Regions from separate parts of the Paracoccus haeundaensis genome, predicted to be linked through region 1. Evidence: riboswitches for the same ligand, from Rfam matches in the RefSeq annotation. Region 1 holds a riboswitch; the other holds the start of a gene.
What was found. Region 1 has a riboswitch for cobalamin ahead of FHD67_RS18550 (ABC transporter substrate-binding protein). Riboswitches for the same ligand answer to the same signal wherever they lie in the genome.
Positions count from the first base shown of each region.

Region 2: linked by a shared signal. The riboswitch ahead of FHD67_RS03825 (DUF1636 family protein) and the one ahead of FHD67_RS18550 (ABC transporter substrate-binding protein) in region 1 are both predicted to bind cobalamin.

Region 1 covers NZ_VDDC01000051.1:2,699-6,110, forward strand. Annotated here, with positions in the region: gene FHD67_RS18540 (ABC transporter ATP-binding protein) at 1-45, opposite strand, end outside; gene FHD67_RS18545 (FecCD family ABC transporter permease) at 42-1,097, opposite strand; gene FHD67_RS18550 (ABC transporter substrate-binding protein) at 1,094-2,101, opposite strand; cobalamin riboswitch at 2,240-2,456, opposite strand; gene FHD67_RS18555 (hypothetical protein) at 2,705-2,959, opposite strand; gene FHD67_RS18560 (TRAP transporter large permease) at 3,085-3,412, opposite strand, start outside.
Region 2 covers NZ_VDDC01000007.1:186,237-189,648, reverse strand. Annotated here, with positions in the region: gene cobN (cobaltochelatase subunit CobN) at 1-100, opposite strand, end outside; gene cobW (cobalamin biosynthesis protein CobW) at 114-1,157, opposite strand; gene FHD67_RS03825 (DUF1636 family protein) at 1,160-1,570, opposite strand; cobalamin riboswitch at 1,666-1,891, opposite strand; gene cobO (cob(I)yrinic acid a,c-diamide adenosyltransferase) at 1,932-2,561, shown strand; gene otsB (trehalose-phosphatase) at 2,663-3,385, shown strand; gene FHD67_RS03810 (alpha,alpha-trehalose-phosphate synthase (UDP-forming)) at 3,395-3,412, shown strand, end outside.

The DNA.
Region 1 (3,412 bases):
GCGTCCGCGCAGGCGGCGGGTCAGATCACGCGCGATCAGCATCATGACGCGGACCGCCCGCGGATCAGAATCGCCGCAAAGGCCGGCGCGCCGACCAGCGCGGTCACGACGCCGATGGGCAGGGTCTGGCCGGGTACCAGCATCCGCGCGATCACGTCCGCGGCGATCAGGAAGACCATGCCGATCAGCGCCGACACGGGCACCAGCCGCGCGTGGCGCGTGCCCACCAGGAACCGTGCCGCATGCGGGACGACCAGCCCGACAAAGCCGATCGCACCGGTGACCGACACCATGACCGCCGTGGCCATGGCGGTCGCCAGGATCAGCACGGCCTGAACGCGCCGGACCGGCACGCCCAGGGACGCCGCCGATTCCGTGCCGAAGGCAAAGGCGTCCAGCGCGCGGATGTGCCATGCGGCCGCGCCAAGGACGGTCACGGCGGCGGCCAGCGACAGGCCGACATCGTCCCACCGGACGCCCGACAGGTTGCCCAGCAGCCAGAACATGATGCCGCGCGCCTGTTCCGCACTGGCCGACCGCGCGATGATGAAGCTGGTCAGGGCGTTGAACAGCTGCGACCCGGCGATGCCTGCCAGCACGATCTGCGCGGCACCCCGCGCGCCCGGACCACCACCCGACAGGCGCGCCAACCCCACCACCAACGCAAAGGCCGCGATCGCGCCCAGCAGCGCGCCCGCCGACATCGGCACGAACCCCGCGCCGATCCCCGCCACCGCGACCGTCACGGCCCCCGTAGACGCCCCCGCCGAGATGCCCAGCAGATAGGGGTCGGCCAGTGCGTTGCGCAACAGCGTCTGCAGGACCAGCCCCGAGATCGCCAGCCCCGCTCCGCAGGCCCCTGCCACCAGCGCGCGCGGCAGGCGGTAAGCCCAGACGATACCCTGATCGATCGGGTCCAGCGGATAGCCCGCACCCAGCATCTGGTTGGCCAGCGCCTGCCAGACGGTCGAGAGGGGGATCGGCGTTTCCCCCAGGGCGGTGCCGGCCAGGGGGGCCGCCACGATCAGCAGCGACACCCACAGCCAGACCGGGGCCAAGGGGCGGCGGACGGTCGGCACCCCGACATCGGCGGTCATTCGGACAGCCCGTCCATGCCCGCCGCCAAGGCCTCCAGCCCGTCGATCATGCGAATGCCGGGATGCAGCGCCTCGGCGTCCAGGATGACGATGCGATCCCGGCGCACGGCGGTCATCCGGCGCGTGACCGGGTCCGTTTTCAGAAAGCGCAGCTTTGCCTCGACATCGTCGGCAGGAAAGCGGCGGCGGTCCATGCGCGCGATCACCAGCACCGAGGGGTCGGCACGGGCGATCGTCTCCCACCCTACGGCGGGCCATTCCTCGTCCGAGGTCACGACGTTGCGCAGGCCAAGGCGGTCCATCATCCAGGCCGGGACGCCCATCCCGCCCGCCATGTAGGGGTCCAGCGCCAGATCGGCTGAGGAGAACCAGACCGCCGCGGACGCATCCGGCAGGTCCATCGCCCGCGCGCGCTCCACGACCGCCACCTCTCGGGCCTGCAGGTCGGCGATCAGCGCCTGGCCCGCGTCCTGCGCGTCCATGACGCGCGCGATCTGGTCGATGCCGTCCCACAGCGTCGCGATGTCGAAGGGCGCAAGGCGGGTGCCGTCGGCGCCCACGCTGTTGTCCTTGCCTTGGCAGTCCGTGGGCATGACATAGGCCGGAATGCCCAGATCGGCGAACTGCCGGCGCGTGCCGACCGCCCCCTGATCCCCGATCATCCAGGCGAACATCGTCGGCACGAAGCCGGGGCGCCGGTTCACCACCGATTCAAAGCTGGGCGTGTCGTCGCTGATGCGGTCAACCCTGGCATCATCCTCTGCAAAGGCGGGCAGCACCGGGGTGAACCACAGCGCGGTCCCGGCCATCCGGTCCGCCTGGCCCAGCGCATACAGGATCTCGGTCGTGGACTGGCCGATCGACACGACGTTGTCGGGACGCGCGGGGATGGTCACTTGGTGCCCGCAATTGTCGATCACCAGCGGATAGTCGGTCGGCGCGGCAAGGGCCGCCTGGCCCAGGCCCAGCGCCACCGCGGTCGTCAGGAAGATTCTGGTCGTCATGGTCGTCCTTCATGAAACGAAGGACGGGGCTGAAAAAGGCGCAGCGGCGTCACCGGGGTCCCACCCACCTTCGCGGTCGCGTCGGATGAAGGCCGTGGATCGGCGCATGCGGTCTTTCTCCGGGGCACCCCGCCCGGGTTGGTTCAGGTCATGATGGCAGGTCTCCTGACTTGCGGGTCGCGGCCTTCCCCGCCTTCCCGGCGCAGGGGGCGCCAGTGGCATCATAGGGTCGGCTACCGCTTACAGTTGCGGGGGCAGTCGCGGATTCGGCGCCTGATGGCTACACCTCACCACGTTCCCTTTTCACCCTGCCGGGGCCTTGGCCGGCACGGGAACCATCACGGACGGAAATGCCGCCGGGTGGGGACAAAGTCAACTGCCGCGGCAAGCAGCCCGCAGCCGACCCGGCCACCACGGCCGACGCACCTGTGACACCCGCCGCTTATGCCAGCCTGATCCCGGCGACCGGTGCGCCGCTGGTCGAACGCGCTGGCGCCCTGCGGAGGAAGGAGTTGGTCGCAGTCCTTCCTGCCAGGCATTGATGGGGGGTCGGATATAGGGCGTCAGACCACCGGGCGATCCAGCGCCTGACACCGCAGGGCTTCAAACCTGGCCGGGCCTCTTTCGCCACAGGTGGCGAAGGTCCAGCCGGGGATAGTCCCGCTCGATCTGGCTGCCCCAGAACAGGCCGGCGATCGGGGCTTCGGGATGGTCAGGGTCAAGGCCATAGTCGATCTGGGCGATGCGTTCGGCCGGCATGTGCAGGGTGTATCGCAGGAACAGGAACTGCTCCAGCCAGGCGTCATGGTCCTTGTTCGTGAACAGGTCCGGACGGGGGACGGGTTCGGGGTCGTGCATGGTGGGTCAGCTTTGGGTGACGGACCCGGATCATCCGTCAATCCGCTTGCCGGTGCAACATTCCTGTCCCCGAACGAAAAGGGGGCACGCCGCATCCGGCATGCCCCCCGATCCACGGCAGGCGATCAGTAGATCGCCAGGGCCGGGAACAGGATCAGCAGGCCCACCGCCAGGATCTGCAGCCCGATGAAGGGCAGCAGGGCGCGGAAGATTTCTCCCAGCGAGATGTCCGGCGGGGTCACTGACTTCAGGTAGAAGGCGGCGGGCCCGAAGGGCGGCGACAGGAAGCTGACCTGCATGTTCATCGCGAACAGCACCCCGAACCAGACGGGGTCGTATCCCAGGCTGACGATGATCGGCACGAAGATCGGCATGGTCAGCAGCGCGATGCCGACCCAGTCCAGGAACATACCCAGCACGAACAGGATCGCCATCATGAACAGGATGATGATC
Region 2 (3,412 bases), on a different contig from region 1:
CCGAAAAGGACAGGACCACCAGATCGCCGGGCGTCTGCCCGGGATCATAGGGGGTGTCGGTCTGCTCCAGCCCGACCTGTTCGCGGAAGATGACATGCATCAGGCGGGCCCGGTCATGCTGGCACGGCCTCCAGCACGGCGCGGATCGCGTCGGGGTTCACGTCGTCGTGCTCCGCGATCACCACCAGGCGCGAGCGGCGCGGGGTCTGGCCCCACGGGCGGTCGTACTGATGGCGCACCCGCGCGCCCACGGCCTGCACCAAAAGGCGCATGGGTTTGCCCGCGACGGCGACATGGCCCTTGACGCGCAGCACGTTCTGCTCGGCGGCCAGACGGGCGATGCGGGCGGCCAGATCGGCCGGGTCGGTGATTTCGGGCAGGTCGATGACGACGGTGTCGAAATCCTCATGTTCGTGGTCGTCGGCGCCGTCGTGATGGCTGGGGCGGGCGTCCAGATCATCTTCGGCGGCCTTGCCCAGGCCCAGGACCAGGCGAGGATCGACCGCGCCCTCGGTCACGGTCAGGATGGGCAGGGGGCGGGGCAGCTCGGCCTCGATCGCCGACCGTGCCGCTGCGACGCCCTGCGGTCCGGCCAGATCGGCCTTGGTCAGCAGGATGACATCGGCGCAGGCGATCTGATCCTCGAAGACCTCGGACAGGGGCGTCTCGTGGTCCAGGCCGGGGTCGGCGGCGCGCTGCGCGTCCACCGCCGCCACGTCGGGGGCGAAGCGGCCCGCCGCCACGGCCTCGGCATCGGCCAGGGCGATCACGCCGTCCACGGTGATGCGCGAGCGGACGGCGGGCCAGTCGAAGGCCTTCAGCAGGGGCTTGGGCAGCGCGAGGCCCGAGGTCTCGATCAGGATGTGGTCCGGGCGGGCGGGAAGCGCCATCAGCGCCTCCAGCGTGGGGATGAAATCGTCGGCGACGGTGCAGCAGATGCAGCCGTTCGACAGCTCAACGATGTTCTCGGCCGGGCAGGCGGCGTCGGCGCAACCCTTGAGGATCTCTCCATCGACACCCATCGTGCCGAATTCGTTCACGATCACCGCAAGGCGCAGCCCCTGGGGGTTGGCCATCAGATGGCGCACCAGGGTCGTCTTGCCCGACCCCAGAAAGCCGGTGATCACGGTGACGGGGGTCTTGATAAGGTCGTTCATGGTCACTCCTGCGACAGGGTATGCGGGGGGATGCGGGCAAGGCTCTGCTTGCGGAAGACGGCGGGGCGTTCGCGCCACGGCACGATGCCGTCGGCGGTCCCGGCATAGGCGCGCGCGCCCGACAGGATGTCGGCGGCGTCGTCCAGCGTCAGGCGGCCATAGACATAGGACCACTTGCCCGGCGCGGACAGCGCGACGGAACAGCCCTGCGAACAGGCAGAAAGGCATTCGACGGGGCGGATCTCGACGCCGTCGGGGGCGGTGCGGGACAGCAGGTCGTGCAGCCGGGCGCCAAGGCGCGGCACGTCCGGGCCAGGGGCATCCGTCCTTGCGGCATCGGTCCCTGCGGCATCGGGAACCGGGTCGGGCACGGTGCCGCGACAGGTGGTGCAGACATGCAGAACGGCGCGCATCGCGGCCCCTTCCTTGTTGCGGCAAGGGGCGTCCGAGAGGAGGCGGCACGGGGCATCCGGCCATCACCTGCCGGTCGCGAAACACCCCGTTCGCCCGTCATCGTCAGGTGCTGGCAGGTCTCCCGGCTTGCGGATCCAGGGGCGAATGCCCCAACGGTCGTCCCACCTTCCCAGCCCCAATCGGGGCCAGTGGATCGGGCGACCTCTCCGGTCACGGTCGCGGGGGCGGCTGCGCTTGGGGTCGCGGGTCTGGTGACCCGGGGCCTTGTCGCATTCCCTCTTCGCCTGTCATAGACAGGAACCAACACGCCCTCACCCAAACCCCCGCACCCGCCGTTTGTCAACCGCAAGGAGCGACCCGATGACGCAGACCGACCCGATTTCCGCCGAGGATCAGGACCGCCACGCCGCCAAGATGGCCAGGAAAAAGGCCGCACGCGACCGCATGATGGAGACCAAGACCGGCGAAAAGGGCCTGATCATCGTCCATACCGGGCCGGGCAAGGGCAAGTCGTCGTCGGGGTTCGGCATGATCATGCGCTCCATCGCGCACGGGATGCCCTGCGCCGTTGTGCAGTTCATCAAGGGCGCGTGGGACACGGGCGAACGCACGCTGCTGACCACGCATTTCACCGACATCTGCCAGTTCCACGCCATGGGCGAGGGCTTTACCTGGGAGACGCAGGACAAGTCCCGTGACATCGCCATGGCGCAGGCCGGGTGGGCGCGCGCGCGGGACCTGATCCGTGACCCGGCCATCCGCATGGTCCTGCTGGACGAGATCAACATCGCGCTGCGCTATGGTTATCTGGACGCGGCCGAAGTGGTGGCCTTTCTGCAGGCGGAAAAGCCCGCCATGACCCATGTGGTGCTGACCGGGCGCGGCGCCCCCGACGCGCTGATCGAGGCTGCCGACCTGGTGACCGAGATGACCCAGGTCAAGCATCCGTTCCGGTCTGGGATCAAGGCGCAGGCCGGGGTCGAATACTGACGCGCGCGGGTCGGCAGTCAAAAAACCTCACGCGGCGGTGAACCCTCGGGGGGAGTCACGGGTTCCCTTTGGTATATCCCAATCGCCGGAGCCCGCCTGACGTGACCCCACCCCCGCTTGCCCCCGACGCCGCCCTGTTCCTGGATTTCGACGGCTGCCTGGTCGACATCGCCCCCCGGCCCGATGCGGTCGTTGTCACGCAGGCGCTGCGCGACCGGCTGGCGGCGCTGTACCGGAGGCAGGGGGGTGCGGTGGCGCTGATCTCGGGGCGCGACGTGGCCGACCTGCGCGGACATATGGACGGGTTCGAGGGCATCGTCGCGGGCAGCCACGGCGCCGAACTGTCGCTGCGCCCCGGCCGCATTCAGACCCTGCACCGGGTGGATTTCGACGCGGGCCCCCTTCATGCCGCGGCCCATGCCGCCGCCGCGCCCCATCCCGCCCTGCTGGTCGAGGAAAAGCCCCACGGCGTCGCACTGCATTATCGGGACGCCCCCGATCTGCGCGCCTTTGTCGATGAGGTGATGCAGGATCTGGCCGATCGGAACCCGCATCTGGTGCTGCAGCCCGCCAAGATGGCGGTCGAACTGCGCCCCGGCGGTGTCGGCAAGGACAGCGCGCTGGCGCATCTGATGACGCTTGAGCCCTTTGCCGGGCGCGTGCCGGTCTTTGCGGGCGACGATACCACCGACGAACCCGCCATGGCCGAGGCGCAGGCCCGCGGTGGCTTTGCCATCAAGATCGGCGACGGTCCCACCGCCGCGCATCACCGATTGTCCGACCCTGCCGCGCTGGCCGCCTGGCTTGACGCATCGCTGAACTGAGGAATGCCCATGTCCACCGAACCGCGC